Regions from separate parts of the Pseudovibrio sp. W64 genome, predicted to be linked through region 1. Evidence: predicted binding sites of a transcription regulator. Region 1 holds the regulator's gene; each other region holds the start of a gene.
The links. Region 1 encodes LexA, which represses DNA repair genes until DNA is damaged. Its sites were predicted from a motif close to TGTTCNNNNTGTGTTCNG; they were not measured.
Positions count from the first base shown of each region.

Region 2: a site for LexA is predicted at 3,857-3,874, ahead of PsW64_RS08560 (YifB family Mg chelatase-like AAA ATPase). Genes of this name have one in related genera too.
Region 3: a site for LexA is predicted at 2,717-2,734, ahead of PsW64_RS01040 (PA0069 family radical SAM protein). Genes of this name have one in related genera too.
Region 4: a site for LexA is predicted at 1,963-1,980, ahead of recA (recombinase RecA). Genes of this name have one in related genera too.

Region 1 is NZ_LMCI01000043.1:23,610-28,897, reverse strand. Features, by position in the region: gene gltX (glutamate--tRNA ligase) at 1-633, opposite strand, end outside; gene PsW64_RS24110 (ComEC/Rec2 family competence protein) at 759-3,311, shown strand; gene lexA (transcriptional repressor LexA) at 3,207-3,929, opposite strand; gene PsW64_RS24100 (molybdopterin molybdotransferase MoeA) at 4,179-5,288, opposite strand, start outside.
Region 2 is NZ_LMCI01000014.1:126,906-132,193, reverse strand. Features, by position in the region: gene PsW64_RS08565 (PAS domain-containing hybrid sensor histidine kinase/response regulator) at 1-2,219, opposite strand, end outside; gene PsW64_RS08560 (YifB family Mg chelatase-like AAA ATPase) at 2,284-3,810, opposite strand; gene gshB (glutathione synthase) at 3,990-4,964, opposite strand; gene PsW64_RS08550 (YraN family protein) at 5,083-5,288, opposite strand, start outside.
Region 3 is NZ_LMCI01000002.1:44,123-49,410, reverse strand. Features, by position in the region: gene PsW64_RS01055 (hypothetical protein) at 1-85, shown strand, start outside; gene PsW64_RS27840 (hypothetical protein) at 128-430, opposite strand; gene PsW64_RS01045 (ribonuclease HII) at 857-1,510, opposite strand; gene PsW64_RS01040 (PA0069 family radical SAM protein) at 1,564-2,691, opposite strand; gene PsW64_RS01035 (glycosyltransferase family 2 protein) at 2,805-3,398, shown strand; gene PsW64_RS01030 (ceramidase domain-containing protein) at 3,422-4,102, shown strand; gene PsW64_RS01025 (NADP-dependent malic enzyme) at 4,221-5,288, shown strand, end outside.
Region 4 is NZ_LMCI01000018.1:213,986-219,273, reverse strand. Features, by position in the region: gene alaS (alanine--tRNA ligase) at 1-655, opposite strand, end outside; gene recA (recombinase RecA) at 846-1,910, opposite strand; gene PsW64_RS09775 (carbohydrate kinase family protein) at 2,212-3,135, shown strand; gene PsW64_RS09770 (pseudouridine-5'-phosphate glycosidase) at 3,168-4,082, shown strand; gene PsW64_RS09765 (hypothetical protein) at 4,476-4,943, shown strand; gene cckA (cell cycle histidine kinase CckA) at 5,115-5,288, opposite strand, start outside.

The DNA of each region.
Region 1 (5,288 bases):
TGCTGCGTTGGTCAGGTGGTCATCGCCACGAACGATGTGGGTGACGCCCATGTCGTGATCGTCTACCACAACGGCCAGCATGTAGGTTGGGTTGCCATCAGAACGCACGAGGATCAGGTCGTCCAGATCCTTGTTGGCGAACTTGACGGTGCCCTGAACCTGATCTTCCACGATGGTGTCACCTTCAAGCGGTGCTTTCAGGCGAATGGCAGGGGCGATGCCTTCTGGTGCTTCAGATGGGTCACGATCACGCCAGGTGCCGTCATAGCGCGGCGGGCGACCTTCTGCGCGGGCCTTCTCGCGCATCTCGTTCACTTCTTCCGGGGAGCAGTAGCAGTAGTACGCAGTGCCGTCCTTGACCATCTGCTCAGCAACTTCGCGGTGGCGGTCAACGCGGCCATACTGGGAGATCGGCTCGCCGTCCCAGTCCATGCCCAGCCAGGACAGACCGTCCAGCAGCGCATCTACGGCTTCCTCAGTGGAGCGGGAGCGATCGGTGTCTTCAATGCGCAGCAGCATTTTACCGTCGCTGTGTTTTGCCAGAAGCCAGTTGAACAGGGCTGTACGGGCGCCGCCAATATGCAGGTAGCCAGTAGGAGAAGGCGCGAAGCGCGTCACAACAGGTTTAGTCATAGGTGTTCCGGAAAAGTTTCAAGTTACTTCGAATAGTTTGGGGTAATTACGGCGGGGCGCCGTACCTCTGCGGGCTGTGTACCATAGCATTGAAAAGTTCCCAAGTGGCAGAAAGGGACTTAAGGGTGCGCGAGGGGCAATCATCCTCAGACAAGACGCAATCTGGTGGCTGTGCTCCCAGAATAGGTGAGCTTTGCCTTGAGGAGGATAAGTTTTCTTCTGCGCCGTTTGAGACCGATACGGCGCTTGCTGGGCGAACTACACAGCAACGCACAAAAACGCAAGTCAACGCAAAAAACGCACATAGCAACGCAAGCATGCGTTTTGCTGAAGAGAAACAGCGCCTTAGTCTTCGTGATGTGCTTCAAAGGGCACGTAAGCTGCTGGGTTTCGTGCTGAGGCCGGATTGGTCAGCTGTCATGACTTATGCCCGCTCTGCGCTCGTGCAGGATTGGAACAAGGGGCATGGCATCCTCTGGTATGCGCTTTGCCATTTAGCTGGTGTGCTGGTTTATTTCTCACTCCCCGCCGAGCCTTACAGTGTTTTAAGCGGAACTCCTTTTATCTTATTGGGAGTATTCGCTTTTCGTCGTTGGAAGATCGGGCGGTTAACGGTTGGGCTGACCGCGCTTTTGTTCTTTACTGCCGGGTTCTTCCTTGCTGATTTGCGCGTGGAGTATGCGCGCGGTGACCCGCTGGAGCGCCCGGTTACACGCAAAGTGGAGGGTGTGGTTGCTGGAGTGAAGCATTCTGGCAAAGGGGCTTACTCCGTCATTTTTGCAGATGTGACAACACTTTCGCAGAAGGGCGTAACTCTTCTTTCTTATCGCATCCGGATTAGCATCAAGGGGATGAAAGAGGCACCCGTGATGGGGGACAGGATGCAGCTGAAGGCTCGGTTGTTGCCGCCGGGAGGTGCGGTGCGCCCCGGTGGGTATGACTTTGCCCGAACTGCGTTTTTCAGTGGGATTGGTGCGGTCGGCTATGCGCTTTCCAAACCGGTTGTTGTGGCACAGGTAGAGGGCACAAGTTTTCTGCAAGGGATAGAGCGTGTGCGCAGTGGGATAGCACAGCGGATCCGGCGGGTGTTGGATAACAGCCCGGAAAGTGCGTTTGCTGTTGCACTTCTGGTGGGCAAGCGAGACTATCTTGCCACCGCTGACAAGGATGCCTTGCGCAATGCAGGGCTTGCTCATGTGCTCGCTATCTCCGGCATGCATATGGGACTTGTGACCTCTCTGGTCTTCCTTGGTGCCCGCCTGATCCTATCCCTCAGCCAGTCGCTTGCGCTGAAAGGACATATTCACGTTTATGCCAGCGTGGCAGCACTGATTGCGGCGATTGTTTATCTTGGTTTGTCAGGAGCTTCTGTGGCAACGCAGCGGGCTTTTTTGATGGCGGCGATGATTTTATGCGCGGGTCTGCTTGGTCGGCGGGCCTTCAGTCTGCGTGGTCTGGCGCTGGCTTGCCTTGTGCTTTTAAGCCTGAGGCCGGAGGAGGTTCTGGCTCCCGGGTTTCAGATGTCCTTCATTGCAGTGCTCGCCTTGCTCTCAGCCTATATGCTTGGGAAGGATTGGTTGCTCGGTAATCGAGATAGTTCGCGAAGACGGAATACCTCATGGTTTCATAGGATTAGTCGTGTAATCTTAAAGTGGATTCTAGCTTGTGCGTTGACCTCGTTGATTGCAGGTGCTGCCACGGGGCCAGTTGCGGCGATGCATTTTGAGCAGGTTGCGCCTTATGGAGTTCTGGGGAATATTCTTGCTATGCCATTGGTGACTTTTGTGGTTATGCCCCTTGGGTTATTGAGTCTGTTGGCGATCCCGTTTGGTGCGGATGCGTTCTTTCTGCAAGGGATGGAGGCTGGGTTGGCGCTGGTGCTGAAAGCTGCTTACTGGGTGAGCTCACTCAGTGAGGGGCTGACCAGTCTCGGGGTTTCCAGTGCTCCAGGGTATCTGCTCGTGATCCTAGCGATTGTCGTACTGTGTGTGATGCCGCTGCGCCTGAAATGGCTTTCACTTCCGGCATTTACGGTGAGTGTCCTGATGTTTGCCGGTGGCAAGGCGCCTGATCTGATGATTGCGGATGCGGGCAAGCACATTGCTTATTATGGGCAGGATGGTGCGTTTCGACTGACGTCCTCACGTATGTCGTTTGCTGCTGACAGCCTGTTGCGCGCTGGTGGAGTTTCGGCGGGTTCGTTCAAGCAACACAAGGTGAGGGCTTCAGATCGGTCCTGTGATGATCGCGGCTGTGTGATTGAGATATTCCCTCAGCAGCCTGCAGAGGGAGGGAGGATAAGCTCTGCGCCGATCCTGTTGGCACAGTCCAAAGTGGCTGATGTTTTGGAGGCTGACTGCCATCTTGCCACCATCGTCATCACGCAGGTTCAGGCGCCTCCGGCTTGCCGGGCTGAGCTGGTTATTGACCAGAAGGTTTTCGGAGAGCGCGGTTCAGCTTACATCTGGCTTTCTGTTGGTGCTGAGGGCGGGGAAAGAATAAAAAAAGTGCGCTGGGCATATGATGCTCAGCGCAGGCCTTGGAATCCGAAATTGCCTCAGGCAACCAATGATTTAATAGCGGCGGAAGAGCGCAATCATCTTGCCTTGCACGTGGACGCGGCCCGGGCCGAAGATGCGAGTTTCGTAGGCGGGGTTGGCCGCTTCCAGCGCGACTGAGGCGCCTTTTTTGCGCAGGCGCTTCAAGGTTGCTTCTTCTTCATCAATCAGCGCCACAACAATCTCGCCGTTATCAGCCGTGTCACCACGTTTGATCAACACGGTATCTCCATCGAAGATACCGGCATCGATCATGGAATCGCCTTTGACTTCCAGCGCATAATGCTCGCCGCGACCCATCAGATCAGCAGGCATTGCGATGGTATGGCTTTGTGTCTGGATTGCTTCGATTGGGACGCCTGCAGCAATGCGGCCCATGACCGGGATTTCCAGCGTTGGCACTTCGTCTGGTGATGTGGCGCGTGGAGGTGGCGGCGTTGCTACTTTCTTGCTCAGGGAGCCCTCAATCACCTCAGGTGCAAAGCCTTTTTCCTTGGCGGCAGGCTTCAGGCCCGGAGAAATGGAGTCTGGCAGTTTGAGGATTTCAAGTGCACGAGCTCTGTTCGGCAAGCGGCGAATGAAGCCGCGCTCTTCCAGAGCTGTGATCAGCCGGTGAATGCCGGATTTGGAACGGAGGTCCAGCGCGTCCTTCATCTCATCGAAGGAGGGCGGAACACCGGCTTCCTTCAAGCGTTGATGGATGAACATCAAAAGCTCGTGTTGCTTCTGTGTAAGCATCTTTTATCCCCGTTCGCTCCTAAGGCGCTGATTGAAAGTGAGCGGCCATTCCTGACCAATCGCGGTTTTGTAATTCCAAGAAGCTAAAAGACTTCAACTTCTGCGATTGGAAGGACAAAACACGAACGTACTCTACCTGTTCTCATTGTGTTCTGCAATGGGTTTGTTGAGGTTAAGCCCTGCTAGAACTGGGGGATTTGGTTTCTGGTGGGTGAGTGGGCAGGGGTTGCCCACTCCTGATGACTGGATTTAGCGTAGCTTGAGCAGCTCCACTTTTTCACCTGCCTTTGCAGCTGGTGCGTGTGGTGGGCGAATGATCAGGGCATCTGCTTTTGTCAGCAAGGCAAGCATGGAAGAGTCCTGTTTGCCAAACGGCGTTGCTATCAGATCTCCGTGTTCATCTGTACTCAGGCTAGCGCGCAGGTAGTCCTGGCGCATATCATTTGCAGGCAAATCAGTTGCCAATGTGGCTTTGGTAACGCCTTGATTTGTCACAGAGACCGTGCGGCCTAGCATCTTATCCAGAAGCGGGCCAAGGAAGAGGAGTGCGCATACAAGGCTGGAGACTGGATTGCCAGGAAGGCCGAGGACTTTCATGGGGCCAAGGGCTCCGGCCATGAGGGGCTTGCCCGGGCGCATGGCGATGCGCCAGAAGCCTAGCTCCATGCCTTCAGCGCCCAGTACGTCCTGAATGAGATCGTGGTCGCCCACAGAGGCACCGCCGAGTGTCACCAGTACATCGGCTTTTGCTTCAATAGCCTGTTTCACGCGTGCCGTGATTTCCTCAGGCTGGTCTGGTGCAATGCCCAGCATCATTGGCGTTCCGCCACAGTTTCTGACGAATTCTGCGATGCCGACCTGATTGGACGCTATGATTTGATTCGGACCTGGTATCTGACCTGGCTCGACGAGTTCATCACCATTTGCGAGGATCGCAACGACTGGCTTTTTGCGCACTGGCAAGGTTGCGTGGTTCATGGCGCCTGCAAGAGACAATTCACGGAAGCCGAGTGGTGCGCCCGCCTTCAGGAGGGTCTGGCCTTCTTTGAAGTCGAGGCCTGCTGGGCGGATGAACTTACCAATAGAAACGGCTTCCTCGCAAAACAGGTTATCCCCGTCACGGCGAGCGTTTTCCTGCATCAAAATTGCGTCGACGCCTGCTGGAACAGGTGCACCTGTAAAGATGCGCAGAGCTTCTCCGGCTTGCAGCGTGCCATCGAAGTTATGCCCGGCAGCAATTTCTCCAATAACTTTCAAGGCAGTCTCTGGATCGACCGTATCAGCAGCTTTGACGGCATATCCATCCATCGCTGAGGCGGAAAATGGAGGCTGCGTTCGTGTTGCGGCAACATCTTCTGC
Region 2 (5,288 bases), on a different contig from region 1:
TTTAAAACAGCTTCGAGATCCTGCTTTTTTAGGGGTTTGCTTAAAAAACCGTCTGCTCCGGCATTAAGAGCCTCTTCTTTTGCGTCTGGCATAACATCTGCTGAAACAACATAAATTGGCACTTTCGATGCAGATTTTTCTTCCCGGCCTCTAATTTTTGAGATGGCTTCAAGTCCATCCAGACCGGGCATGTGCAGATCCATGAGCACAATATCAAACGAGCCGCTGGCACAGAGCGAAACAGCCTTATGCCCATCCTCAGCAAGCGCGGATGTGTGGCCCAGTTTGCCCAGCAATGCTTCAACCAGCATCCAGTTAATTGGATTGTCTTCGGCCACTAACACATTGAGATTTGTACTCTGGCCTTGTGGTGTAGATGCCACCTCTTCTTCTGTGACATCGTTGTCTACCACGTCAGTTTGCAGCGAGCTGGGTGAGAGCACCCGAAGCAGTGAGCTGCGACGAACAGGACGGGTCAAGTAACCGGAGAACTCTCCAGTCTTGATATCGGCAATCCGCGCTCGTTCCTGAGGTTTAATGAGGACAAAGATCTCCGGTGCACTCTCAGATTGCTGCCCATAGAAATTGCGAATGCGTTCTACATATTCTTCACCAACAAGCAAACGGTCAAATTGTGTCGTAAGAGGCAAACCTTCAAGTTCATCTGCTGCCAGAACCTTGGTGTGATTGTAACCGCTTGTGCTCAGCGTTTTATAGACGAGGTCGGCCTCAATCTGATTGCTGGTTATGATCGCGATACGATCATTATGTTCTTTTACAAAGTCCTCTGAAATCTCATCAACTGGCATCTCAAGAAGGAAAGTGGAGCCACAACCCAGCTGGCTTTGAACGGTGAGCGAACTTCCCATAAGTTCCGCGAGTCGTTTGGAAATTGCCAAGCCCAGGCCTGCTCCATCGAACTTGCGGTCTCGCCCATATTCACCCTGTTCAAATTCCCTGAAGATGCGAGCTGCTGTGACGTCATCCATGCCGGGGCCAGTATCTTGAACAGCGAACTCCAACAAGTGGTGGCCTGTAGTATCCGTAGTAACTTGCAGGACTAAAGAAACGCCGCCCTCTTCTGTAAATTTGATCGCGTTTCCAACCAGATTGTATAGGATTTGCTGCAACCGTGCCGGGTCACTCTGGATGGTTTTTGGTACGGCTGGATTGATAAATGAACCAATCTGCAACCCCTTTGCATGGGCTTTGGGAGAGAGCAGCTCCACAACGCGTTCCACTAACGGAGCAAGCTCAACATTACCAGTCTCCAACTCCAGCTTTCCCGCTTCGATCTTGGAATAATCAAGAACCTCATCGATGAGCATTAAAAGTGTGGAGCCTGAAGTTCTGATCGCATTAATGTAATTTTGCTGCTCTGCAGTGGTTGTCGTGTCATCCAACAAATCTGCCATGCCCAAGACACCGTTTAAGGGCGTGCGAATTTCGTGACTGACCATCGCAAGGAAGCGAGATTTTGCCTCGCTGGCATTTGCTGCATGGTCGCGATCTTCTCGCAGCTTTTGCTCTGCTTGTCGCCTATCTGTGACATCTGTCAGGATCCACTGAATGATAGGAGCTCCACCGCTGCCATCGCGAATGCTCAGGCGCAGGAGTGAATACCAGCGGGTGCCATGTTTTGTACGCAAGGCGACATCTTCAGTGGTTCCAGCAGCCCCTTCCTCAAGATCAGGAGTAAAGTCTTCGGCATAAGGCAGATGAATAGCTCCTCCGATCTCAACTCCAAACCCAGCTGGAAAATTGCGTTTACCTGCATCATTGACGGACAGCACCACCCCATTGCTATCACAACGGACTACAATGGCGCCCAGCGCATCCAGAATAGAACGGTGCCGATCATCCGCTTCACGTAATTGCCAGTCAGTATCGCTAGCTAATTCAGATGGGTCTTCAAGTTGCTCCACTTCACTCTGGATTTGAGCCGTTTTCCAACTTTGGGCGATAACATCACTTGCTGGAAACCGGCGAAACAAGACAACGCCAGCCCCAAAAGCAAGCAACACAACATAGAAACCTTGCAAGAATTGCCAATCGGTCAGCAGCAGCGCAATCAGCAAGCATACAACGCCCACGAAAATGGAGAGGCTCTTCAGAACAAAGGAGGATTTCTCGGTGATTTCGCTTTGCTTAATCAGAGACACGCGAGCCTGAGTAACAACATGGGTGCTCTCCTCAGTTTTCAGTCTCCGTTTCAACACAGCTTTTGCTCCACCCGAACTATTTCGGTAAATCAGTAAAATTCAATTGGTAGGATATAACAGATTATGCTGCTGCCAAATAGGCTGAAGAGCGTTTGAAGCTCAGGGCCTCGGCCAGGTGAATGCGCTGAACGGACTCAGATCCATCCATATCTGCGATTGTCCGCGATAGTTTCAAAACACGATGGTAGCCACGTGCAGAAAGACCAAACTGTATGGAGGCCTGTTCAATCAACTCCTTGCTGCCCTGATCCAATGCAACAATTTGCTCGATGGTCCGCGCACTGGCATGTGCATTGACAGTGATATCTAACCCAAGAGAGGCATAGCGAGCTTGCTGTATTGCACGAGCGCGCCCTACACGTTGAGCAACCACCTGCGAACTCTCAGAAGTGCGCGGGCTGATCAGGTCTCTTGCGGAAACCGCGGGAACATGAATTTGCAAATCCATCCGGTCCACGAAAGGCCCGGACACGCGCGACTGGTAAGAACTGGCGCATTTATCACCTCGCCTGCAAGTATGTCCCGGTTCTCCTGCATATCCGCAACGACAAGGGTTCATCGCAGCAACCACTTGCACTATGGATGGATAGCTCACCCGATAATTGGCGCGAACAATCGTCGCCACACCGTTCTCAATAGGCTGCCTCAAGCTGTCCAGAACGGAGCTATCGAACTCTGGCAGTTCATCCAAAAAAAGCACACCATTGTGAGCCATGGACACTTCGCCAGGTCTGGCCTTTATGCCTCCGCCAACCAGTGAAGCCATGGATGCGGAGTGATGTGGTGCCCGGAAGGGGCGTTGATTGCTCAAAGCGCCATCTTCCAACTCTCCTGAAATGGAAGCGATCATGGATACTTCCAGCAGTTCGCGAGCTGAAAGTGGTGGCAATAGAGCGGGTAACCTGCTTGCGAGCAAGGTTTTTCCTGAGCCTGGAGGGCCGACCATCATCAGGTTATGAGAGCCAGCTGCAGCAATCTCCAGTGCCCGCTTCGCTGTTTCCTGACCTCGAATATCGGCAAGGTCCAGTGAACTGGCAGCTTGTGGAGAGCTGCGCGGTTTTGGGGCAGAAAGAGTAATATCACCTTTCAATGCGCGGTAGAGCTGAACCAGTGATCCCGCGGCCATAATCTTCAGGTTCTCATCCGCCCATGCCGCTTCAGAGCCGCAACTTGCCGGACAGATCAAACCTTTCTCGTTTGCAACAGCAGCGATTGCAGCTGGGAGGGCTCCGTTGACGTGCGAAATGCTGCCATCCAGTGAGAGCTCACCTAGTACGAGGAAGCCTTCGACAGCTTCCGCAGGCAGTGCCCCCATCGCCACCAAGAGGCCAAGTGCAATTGGAAGGTCATAATGAGATCCTTCCTTTGGCAGGTCAGCCGGAGCCAGATTAACCGTCACACGTTTGGCGGGGAGCGCCAAGCCGGAGGCAATGAGAGCTGAACGAACCCGCTCTTTGCTCTCTGCAATTGCCTTGTCGGGCAGGCCCACAAGAGTGAAATAGACGGATCCGGGGCTAATCTGGACCTGCACGTCAACATTTGCAGCGTCGACACCCTGAAAGGAAACGGTAGAGATGCGAGCAAACACCTGACACTCCTGCGGCCACAATTAATCATCATTGTAGTAATTAAGCAGGAACGAATGAGAAACACACAAGCCTTGAATACTCAGAAATACGAAAGCTCCCCTAAGAAACTCTACCTGAATTCTCGGAGTTCATGATGAGAAAGAAAAGCCCTGTTGAAGAACAGGGCTTTTGTTACTTTTTAGGCTTCCAGCTTTTTCTCAAGCACATCCCAGACCATGCCGGCCACATCTGGCCCGCCCAGCTTCTGGATCGCTCGAATGCCAGTCGGGGCAGTCACGTTGATTTCAGTGAGGTTTCCGTCAATCACATCGATTCCAACGAGAATGAGCCCCTGCTCTTTCAGTGTCGGCCCAAGGCGCGCGCAAATCTCTCTTTCGCGCTCAGTCAGGTCACTGTCTTTAGGAGAACCGCCACGCACCATGTTGGAGCGTAAGTCACCTTCTGCAGGCACACGGTTCACTGCACCAGCAAACTCACCATCAACCAGGAGAATGCGCTTATCACCGTGCTTCACATTCGGCAGAAACTTCTGAATGACCCAAGGTTCGCGGAATGTGACGGAGAAGAAGTCGTAAAGAGACCCATAGTTCAGGTCATCCTTGGTCACGCGGAAAACAGCAGCTCCACCATGTCCAAACAGCGGCTTCATCACGATGTCGCTATGGATGTTGCGGAACTCATCAATCTCCTCGCGATCGTGAGTGATCAGCGTTGGCGGCATCAGGTCCGCAAACTGGGTCACAAACAGTTTCTCTGGTGCATTACGTACAGAGACTGGATTGTTCAGAACGAGCGTTGTCTCGGAAAGCTTTTCGAGAATGTGGGTCGCAGCGATGTAAGCCAGATCAAATGGAGGATCCTGACGCATTAGAACGACGTCCATCTCAGACATGTCAACGCGCTGCGGCTCACCAAAACTGAAGTGATTGCCAGGTTCGTCGCGCACGGTTACCGGCTCAACGCGGCACATAACCTTTTCACCCCACAGCGCCAGACGCTCTGGTGTGTAGTGATACAGTTCATAACCACGATCCTGCGCTTCTAGCATCAGAGCAAAAGCACTGTCGCCCGCAATGTTGATGGTAGAGATATGGTCCATCTGTACGGCGACTTTAAGTGGCCGCTTGGCACCAGAAGAAGCTGCTTGGGACATGAGGCACTCCTGAAATAACGCTGGGATAGAAATCCAAGTAAATAAAAATGGATGTTAGCTGCAGATATGTGGGTCAGAAAGCAATTTGTCTACATTTTTGCGATAAAATATTTGTTTCCTAAAAAATTTCAGCTTCAAAAAGATTAGGGAAGTGCTGGGCTTCTCCGTGTTTGGGAAGAATAACCGCATCAAATCGCAAGGTTTTTCCAACCACGTCGTTGTGGTGTGAAACCCATTCTCGGGCGGCATTTGCAATCCTTCGTTGAGAGCGTTGCGTGATTGCATATAAGCCATCATCCACACCCCGTCTGGCTTTTACCTCCA
Region 3 (5,288 bases), on a different contig from region 1:
CACGAGCGGATCATCGGCGGAGATGATTGATATACAGCGTTTACTTTTGCAAACGCAGGAAATTTGGCAAAAGCACTTTGGATGATCTACAGGCACGATTGTCACCGTCTAAGAGGTTGAAACCAACTCAGAGACGCGTTCTGTGCTGGGTTGGTCGCGTTGCTTTTACGAAGAACCAGATCGTCTGAACCCCAAGCAGAAAGATGTAGACTTTGAATATGGTGAAAGGGAACAGAGACATAGCGATTAGATCTGCAAAAATGTTTCTCTGATTCAAAGTCTTTAACTGCGGACCGTCTTTAGCCTGAAGAGAGTAACCAACTCCATCAAACTGGAAATAGACACCAAGGCGTTCTGCTTCCTGAGTGGATGTTGGAAGGTAGTGGCCGGAGCATTTCTCGACGACTTTTGGCGATTGGGTTTCGCTCAATAGTGATCCGCTGAATGAATACAGCTGGAAGCTCGGACTTGAAGCGCGCTTGTGCGTGCAATCAATGACACGAGTATCCGGAAAGATCCTGAATACTCCGGTGACTGCCGTCTTTCCTAAAAAGAATCCAGAAAGAAATCCATGCTCTCGATGGTAAATCTGTATGCGATTCCAATAGGGCACGTAGGTTACAACAAAATCACCATCAACTGACAGTTCAGTATGTTCCGCGAGTGGAAACTCGACATGTGTAAGTTTGTCCCCACCATGGAAATAAGCAACTCCATGAAACAGAAAGCTCAGGAATAGAGATAGGGCAAAATATAAAAAGAAACAGCGCGCGAGTCTGTTTGTAAATAACTGGTTTAAATCGTCGGATGTCATAATATTACTCAGAAAGCATCCCTTGTCTTCAGGCTGACCGAACTACCCCTCAATCATCTCCCGAATAGGTCGGAAGGAACAGCGGTGGAGCGGGGTTACGCCGTGGGCGGCCAGCGCCTGCTGATGCTGTTTGGTGCCGTAGCCTTTGTGTTTGGCAAAGCCGTACTCCGGGAAATGCCTGTCCATTTTCACCATCAGGCGGTCACGGGTCACCTTGGCAACGATAGAAGCAGCTGAGATGGCGAGGCAGCGGCCATCACCCTTGATCAGTGCTTGGCCTTCCTGCGGCAGGTGATGGGGCACATCCTTGCCATCAATGAAGAACCGTTTCACCGGAACGCTGAGCGAGCGGGCGCAGGTGCGCATGCCCTGCAAGGTTGCTTCGCGAATGTTGATCCGGTCAACGGTCTGCGCACTTTGCACGCACACACTCACATCAGCCATCTCAAGGATCTGCTCAAAGAGCTCCTCGCGCTTGGCCTCGGTCAACTTCTTGGAATCGTTCAGTCCCTCTGGCAGGTTGTCGTAGTCGAGGCTGGCCGCGGCAACCACCACAGGGCCAGCCCATGGCCCGCGCCCGGCTTCATCAATACCGGCAAACCGCCCTTGCAGGTCTTGCTCAACAGAGCGCTCAAAGCGCAGGTCAGGCGCATCAGGAAAGGCGATATCAAAGAGGGAGTTTGCAAAATACGACATGCCCCTCATTGCCATGCAGCCCGGCAGCTTTCAAGCATCAAAACACGCCTCGTCTACAGCAATGAAAGCTGCACACCGCCGCAAGTTGGTTTGATGAAATGGTCACAGGACAACTTCATTGATCGCGAGGATAAACCCTTGCTCTTACACGCCAGCTGAAAGCGCTTTGCCAGCTGGTCAGCGTAAGGACCTTTACCCTTGAAGCGCTGCGTCCACTGAGCATCATAGTCCTTTCCATCACGCATGGAACGCAAAAGGCTCAGCACGCGTCTGTAACTGCCCGGAGCTTCCCGCAAAAGCCATTCCTTGAAGAGTTCAGAAACCTCGCGAGGAAGGCGCAGCAAAATGTAACTGGCCTCTGTCGCACCATGCTCCTTACAAACCTCAAGAATGCTCTCAAGTTCATGATCCGTCAGTCCAGGAATGATCGGAGCTGCCAGCACAGCGGTTGGAATACCCGCATCAGACAGTGCCTTGATCGCTTGCAAACGGCGAGGCGGCGTTGACGCGCGCGGTTCAAGGCTCCGCGCGATCTTCCGGTCCAGCGTGGTCACAGAAATTGCCACCTTTGCCAGATTACGCTCTGCCATTTCGCTGAGAATATCGATGTCCCGCATGACCAGCGCTGACTTGGTGACAATGGTCACCGGGTGGCCCGTCTTATTTAGCACCTCCAGAACATCGCGCATGATTTTGTGCGTGCGTTCAATCGGCTGATAGGGATCAGTGTTGGTGCCAATCGCAATGGGTTTGGGTTGATAAGAGGATGCACCCAGCTCCCGCTCCAGCACCTGTGCTGCATTGGGCTTGGCAAACAAGCGGCTTTCAAAATCCAGCCCTGGCGACAAGCCCATATACGCATGGGTTGGCCGCGCAAAGCAGTAGATGCAGCCATGCTCACAGCCCCGATACGGATTGATCGAGCGATCAAAAGGCAGGTCAGGAGAGCTGTTCTTGGTGATCACATGCCGTGCAGTTTCAATCTGCACTTCTGTCTTGATTGGCGGAAGTTCATCAATTGTTCCCCAGCCGTCATCCATCAGTTCCCGGCTTTCCGCCTCAAACCGGCCAGCCTTGTTGGAATGTGCCGCACGGCCCCGACCTGTCATGTTGACCGGAAGCGAAGATCCCAAAGGATCAGCGGCCTCAGTTTCGGCCCTGTGATTTTGTGCAGTTGACATGGGGCATGCACTTTCATCTTCTTATGAGAACATAAGTGGAACATTGCTCAAAATATCTGGATTTGCAAGCCTTTACTTTTCAAAGATAAGGCAAATCACTGTAAGCTGTTGGAATGATTAGTGCACTTATTCCCACCTATAACAGCGAGCACCGGCTGGTGCTTACCCTGTCCGCTCTGGTCCCGGCTTCCGCAGAAGGCATCCTGAAAGAAGTCATAATCGCCGACGAAGGCTCATCTGATGGGACAGAGATCGTCGCAGATGCCAGCGGTGCGGATTTCGTCAGCACCATCTCGAAATCTGGTTTCGCTCTGGCCGAAGGGCTCCAACGGTGCACCCGTTCCAACTGGGTTTTGCTCATCCAACCCGGCGCTATATTGCAAGTAGGCTGGCAAGCAGAAGCAGCGTCTTTCATAGAGCGCGCGGAGCGGGTCGGAACCGAACAGAATCTGGTTGCTGTGTTTCCCAGCCGCACAGAAGAATTCGGCACTGTGGCACAACTCAAGCAGAAACTTATCACCCTCACGCATCGCTTGCTGAAAGCGTCATGCCACCAGCTCCCCATGCTGATCCACAAAGACCACCTGCAACAAGCTCTGGCGAACACGTCAGGAATAAACCGGCAGGCTCAGCTCCAGAAGGTTTTGAGGGCTAGCCGGGTCCATTGGTTGAACGGTACAGTGATCTTTCAAAATACGGCGAGATAACGCGGTACCAGCTTGGAGGGCTCATGGATTGGAATCAACACCTGAACCAATACTGCGAGCGCACCTCCGCTGCATTCTGGTCTGAGCCACTCAATGCAGTGAGCAACGCTGCTTTTATCATTGCCGCGCTGATTGCCCTTCAAATCTGGTTGAACGCGCACAGCAGCGCAAAAAAAACGCATTCAACGCAAACCAACGCACAAGATAACGCAGCTTTGGTTCTCATCGCTCTGCTGACCATAATTGGGATCGGGTCGTTCCTGTTTCACACCTTCGCAACCTTCTGGTCTATGCTGGCTGATGTCATCCCGATTGCGATCTTCATGCTGGTTTACTTCTACCTTGCCACGCGTCGATACATGGGTGCCAACCTCTTGATATCACTGGGCGCAACGCTGCTCTTCTTTGGGGCAATGGCATTTGGCCCAAGGCTGTTTGAGGGGATACTCGGATCCACTGCAGGTTACTTTCCGGCACTCCTCGCAATCCTGCTTTTTGCAGGCCTGACCCGCAGCAAAAACAGGCAAACATCCAACGCTCTGCTGGCCGCAGGCGTGGTCTTCGCACTTTCGATGAGTTTCCGGATTTTGGACGAACCAATTTGCTCGATTTTGCCAGTTGGAACACATTCCTTGTGGCATATTTTGAATGCAATTGTTTTGCTTATTCTAATTCGCGCATTTATACGCTTTAAGACGTATTGAGATACTGCAAAATCCTAGGCGATGGTCTAGGTTTTGCAAAACTGCGACATCTGAACCGGAAGTCATAGTGATTCCCGGTGGCGAGCCGCTCATTCACTCGGTCAGGCAAGAATAGACGATGACGGACAAAAAACGCCCTACCTCCGGCGAACTCGATGAACAAGCGCTCTTTTACCATGAGTATCCGCGCGCGGGTAAATTGGAAATTCAGGCAACTAAGCCATTGGGAAACCAGCGAGATTTGGCGCTTGCCTATTCTCCGGGTGTGGCTGCTCCGTGTTTGGCAATCCATAAGGATGAGTCAAAAGCGGCTGACTATACCGCACGTCAAAACCTTGTTGGTGTCATCTCCAATGGGACCGCAGTTCTGGGTTTAGGCGCGATTGGTCCTCTGGCATCCAAGCCGGTGATGGAAGGTAAGGCTGTCCTCTTCAAAAAGTTCGCTGGCATTGATGTATTCGACATCGAAGTCGACGAGACCAACGTTGATAAGTTCGTTGATGCAGTCGGCGTTCTGGAGCCAACTTTCGGCGGTATCAACCTGGAAGACATCAAAGCGCCAGAGTGTTTCCAGATCGAGAAACGCCTGCGCGAAAGAATGAATATCCCGGTTTTCCATGATGATCAGCACGGTACCGCGATCATCGTGTCAGCTGCGGTGCGCAATGGCATGGAGCTCTCCGGCAAAAAGCTGGATGAGATTAAAGTCGTTGCTTCCGGCGCGGGCGCTGCAGCGCTGGCCTGTCTTAACCTCTTGGTGTCCTCCGGTGTAAAGCGCGAGAATATCTGGGTCTCTGACATTGAGGGCGTTGTTTATGAGGGCCGCGAAGCCCTTATGGATGAATGGAAATCCGTATTCGCGCAGAAAACCGACAAGCGCACGCTGGATGATATCATCGAAGGCGCTGATGTCTTCATCGGCTTGTCAGCAGCTGGTGTGCTGAAGCCGGAGATGGTCGCCAAGATGGCAAAACGCCCTCTGGTGATGGGCCTTGCCAACCCGAACCCGGAAATTATGCCTGAAGATGCACTGGCTGTTCGTGACGATGTGGTCATGTGTACAGGCCGTTCGGATTACCCGAACCAGGTGAATAACGTCCTCTGCTTCCCATACATCTTCCGCGGCGCTCTGGATGTTGGAGCAACTGCCATCAACGAAGAAATGAAGCTGGCTGCTGTTGAGGCA
Region 4 (5,288 bases), on a different contig from region 1:
GATCAATGCGCTTTTCTGGCAGCTGCTCGTACTGCATGAACACGAGATTCCAAATCTCGATAAAGCGATCACCATCTTCCTCAGGAGATCCTGGAGGGCCACCCCAGATATGTTCGCCGTGATCGTAGAAGATCTCGGAGCATGGGCCACAAGGACCTGTATCACCCATGGCCCAGAAGTTATCTGAGGTTGGGATGCGGATGATTTTCTCATCAGCAAAGCCAGTCAACTTCTTCCAGATCTTGAATGCTTCTTCATCCTCGGAATAAACGGTGATCAACAGCTTGTCAGCCGGCAGCCCGTATTCTTTGGTGATCAGATTCCACGCCAGCTCAATAGCGTTTTCCTTGAAGTAATCTCCAAAGGAAAAGTTGCCCAGCATTTCAAAGAAGGTGTGATGGCGCGCAGTGTAGCCAACATTGTCCAGATCGTTGTGCTTACCGCCAGCGCGGACACACTTTTGCGAAGATGTTGCACGCACGTAATCCCGTTTTTCCAAACCAGTGAATACGTTCTTGAATGGCACCATACCCGCATTTGTAAACATCAATGTCGGATCATTGCGTGGCACCAGTGGACTGGAAGGAACAACTTCGTGTCCGTTCTTTGCAAAGTAGTCGAGAAAAGCCGACCGAATTTCGTTGACGCCACTCATAGGTATTGATGTCCGTCTCGTTTTCTAGTGGGCAGCTACTTCAACAATCACAGCCGCCAAATTGCAGGGTATGCGCATCAAAAACGATGCAACAAAAAATTAGTATCTGCCGCGTTTTAGCCATATGCAGCAAATCTGTCCATAAAACCCTACAAAAAAAGAGGCTGGATAAATCCAGCCCCTCTAAACTCTATTGGTTTTCCGCAGCTTTTTCCGGATCATCAATTGCTTCAGCGATCAAACCTGCATTCTGTCGGATAGCAAGTTCAATCTCGTCCGCCAGTTCAGGATTCTCTTTCAGGAAGGTTTTCGAGTTCTCTCGCCCCTGCCCCAGCCGCTGGCTGTTGTAAGAGAACCACGCACCAGACTTCTCAACAATGCCGCCTTTCACACCAAGATCCAGCAATTCCCCCATTTTGGAGATGCCTTCACCGTAGATGATGTCAAACTCAACCTGCTTGAATGGAGGCGCCAGCTTATTCTTCACCACTTTCACGCGGGTCTGGTTACCAACAATTTCGTCACGATCTTTAATCGCACCGATACGGCGGATATCCAAACGCACAGAAGCATAGAACTTGAGTGCGTTACCACCGGTTGTCGTCTCAGGCGAACCAAACATCACACCGATCTTCATGCGGATCTGGTTGATGAAGATCACCATAGTGTTGGATTTGGAAATAGAAGCGGTCAGCTTGCGCAGCGCCTGGCTCATCAAACGAGCCTGTAGGCCAGGGAGCGAATCGCCCATCTCACCTTCAAGTTCAGCTTTTGGCGTCAGCGCAGCAACGGAATCGATCACCAGCACATCAATCGCACCAGAGCGAACCAGCGTATCGGCGATCTCAAGTGCCTGTTCACCAGCATCCGGTTGAGAGATGAGCAGGTCATCAATATTCACACCGAGCTTGCGTGCATAAATCGGGTCCAGCGCATGTTCAGCATCAATAAAGGCGCAAATCCCGCCTCCTTGCTGCGCACAGGCAACTGTGTGCAAAGCCAGCGTGGTTTTACCGGAGCTTTCAGGTCCATAGATCTCAACGATGCGCCCTTTTGGCAGTCCGCCGATTCCAAGGCCGATATCAAGACTGAGAGAACCAGTCGAGACGCTCTGGATTTCTACGGCCTGTCCCTGGCCCATGCGCATAATGGAGCCTTTACCAAAGGCTCGTTCAATTTGGGAAAGCGCTGCATCCAGTGCTTTATTCTTGTCCATCTGATTGCCCTCAACAAGGCGAAGTGAAGTTTGTGCCATACGTTCTCATCCCTTATTCCACGATGGACGCGTAGTTTCAAAGTCAGTTATTTGTACTCATTTTGTTCCAACTTCGCAATACCCGATAACTAACTAATAAAAATGGATTAATTTCAATGTGTTCTCCTATTGTTCAACATGTAGATAACTTTTCCCGACACCTGTTTGGAGGAACGCATCTGGAATCAAACAGCAAAATGCACTTTTGATACATCACCCACAGTCTGTATTTGCTCGTAGCTTGCTTTGGCCAACCACATTGCATATCAACTGTCTTTCGATGTCGGGAGGAGAATTGGTTATGTCCACTAAAAAGGTCGGAGTAATCGGAGCAATCCATCTGGACAGGATTGCCCATGCAGATCGACCATTCCAGCCGGACACCTCAACACCCGGGAAAATTATGTCCCGTGCTGGAGGTGTTGGAGCAAACATTGCACGCGCAATGGCCCGGCTGGGCATGCAACCAACAATGCATGGATGTCTGGGGGACGATGCAGACGGAGCATACCTCGCAAAAAGTCTGACAGACTGCGGGATTGATACCTCCAGTATCACCACTGTCGCAGACGGTCGAACAGGATCCTATCTGGCGCTTCACAATCCGGATGGCACATTGTTCTCCGCAATTTCAGACAGTGAGATCACAGCAAAGGTAAGTTTCTCAGAAGCAAATCCAATCCCGCAGGCTCTGCTGGACTGCGATAACTGGCTCTGTGAAACCAATCTGGAAGAAGCAACGCTTCTCTCACTTGCCAATGCCAAGGAGCATCGCCTTCTCGCAGCAGACACCGTCTCAATTGCGAAGGCGCCCAAACTGCGTCCCCTCCTCTCAAAAATCGACATTCTTTTTACCAACACAGATGAAGCCACAGCTCTTTTGGAGTGCGAACCAGGAGAATTCTCAGCAGAAAAACTAGCTCAAAAGCTGGCAACTGCAGGCATTCCAATTGTTCTGGTCAGCAATTCCAACAAGCCGCTGGCTCTTCACTGTGCAGGCAGCACAAGCTCGCACACTCCATTTTCTGTTGTTCCCGTAGATGTCACCGGTGCCGGTGATGCCTTCATTGCAGGCTTTCTTTATGCAAGTTGCCTCAATGAAGCCCCGGTTTCAGCAGTAAAAAGCGGTCTTGCCTCTGCATCAATTACAGTGGAAGCGACCGGCGCTGCGCCAGAAACGCTTTCACCCCAATCGCTTAAAGCTCGTTTATTAGAACATGCCTAAGCACCAACAACATACGAAAGACTGGGAAAACCATGGGAAGTTCAATTAAAATCCATCATTCAAAAGAAGTTGCAGATGCTCTGAGCAATGGCGCCCCTATTGTTGCGTTGGAGTCCACCATCATTACCCATGGCATGCCGTACCCGCAAAACGTTGAAACTGCCCGCGAAGTAGAACAGATCATCCGTGACGGTGGCGCAGTCCCTGCGACAATCGCTGTGTTGAACGGCGAGCTGCATGTGGGTCTGGAAGACAGCACTCTGGAAGAATTGGCAAACGCCAAAGACGTCATGAAGTGCTCCCGCGCAGATCTTTCCTTCGCTATGGCGCTGGGTAAAAACGGCTCCACAACCGTAGCTGCAACCATGATGGCAGCACACGCAGCTGGCATCCGCGTGTTCGCAACCGGTGGCATCGGCGGTGTCCATAAAGGCGCAGAAACCAGCTTCGATATCTCAGCAGACCTGGATGAGCTGTCCCGCACTCCAGTTTGTGTTGTTTCCGCAGGTGCAAAAGCCCTGCTCGACATTCCAAAGACACTGGAAGTTCTGGAAACACGCGGCGTTCCGGTCATTGGTTTCAATTGTGAAAACGTGCCTGCTTTCTGGTCCCGCGATTCAAAGATCAAAGCGCCCTACAGCCTGGACGATGCTTCAGACATCTCAAAACTGATCAAGTTCCGCGAAACATTTGGCGACCACGGCGGCATGCTCGTCACCAACCCGGTACCTGTTGAAGATGAAATCCCATCTGACGAAATGCAGGTGTTCATCGATGCCTCCATTCAGGCAGCAGAAGAGCAAAACATCACCGGCAAGCAAGTCACCCCATTCGTGCTGCAAGACATTTTCGAGCGCACCAATGGCCGCAGCCTCGCAACCAACATTGCGCTTGTTAAAAACAACGCAAAGCTTGCTACTAAAATCGCTTGTGGTTTGACTGCGTAAGCAACTTTTAACCCAAGAAATAATGTAAATCCGGGTTGGCCCTTCCAATCCGGATTTTTTATGTACGATCAGCACCATTTTTCAAAAGCACCCCGACACGTGTAGTCAACTCAAATCATGCAGAGACTTTCACATCTCTTTGATCGAAAGATTCCGTTGTTTTTCGGTCCCGATTATTTTAGGTGTTCTAAAGCTATAGAATTTTACATCTCTGTGTTTCTATTGGCGCATCTGCATCTTGTGGTCATATAGTGCTCATCAAAACGCCATCAGGCGGGCATATGCGAGAAAGGCCGATCCCATTTAATGGGTGGCTCCATTGAAATCACGCCAAACAGAATTGCGCGGTTGGCGGCAGCTGCTTCTGTTTTTGTCACCCGCAGGATTTACGCTATGAAGAAACTCATTTTTATCGGATTAACTGCAGCTCTCGCGGCTTGCCAAAGCGGCCCATCCAATCGCAGTGGTCAGCCAACTATTCGCGCGGACGCAGATTCTCAAACCATTCAGATCAACGCGTCTCCTGAAACTGTTCGCAAAACACTGGTCGATAGCGCAAGCGCACGCGGCACCATCGTGCAGCAGAACGAACAAAACATGGTGGTGATGGAAAGCTATGTACGCGGCGAAAACGCTGTTTTAGATAACGAGTTCGGCGCCTCTGACTCCGGTGAGCGCGCCTACCGCATTCGTGTGCGCTTCTCTGGCGCACAGTGCCGTACAAATGTTGTTCAGGACCTTGCACTGGTCAACAACATCTACACCCCGCAAGAACAGTCTTTCCAACTTCCAGGAAATCCGGGTTCCATGCAGAGCCTTCAACGTTTGAAGTCCAATGCGGAATCATCTGCAGGCTGCTAAGCATCAAGAATTCAAAAAAAGGCCGGAAAGCTTCACAGCTCTCCGGCCTTTTGCATTAAAGAGTAAGAAACTACAGCGTATCTCCGAAAAGTGGAAACCGGTTTTCGGATAAAGATACGCAAAAACAAAGGCTAAAGCAGTTCAGATGTTTCAACTTAAATGCGAACTGCTTTAGGCGCGTTCTTGCGTCTTGGCTTCCAGAGTTTCTTTCACGGTTGTTGCAAGCTGCTTGAGTGTGAACGGCTTCGGCAAGAAGGTGAAACTCTCCTCAGCAGGCAAGTTCTTCTCAAAGGCATCCTCAGCATAGCCAGAGATAAAGATGATCTTCAGGTCAGGACGCGTCTT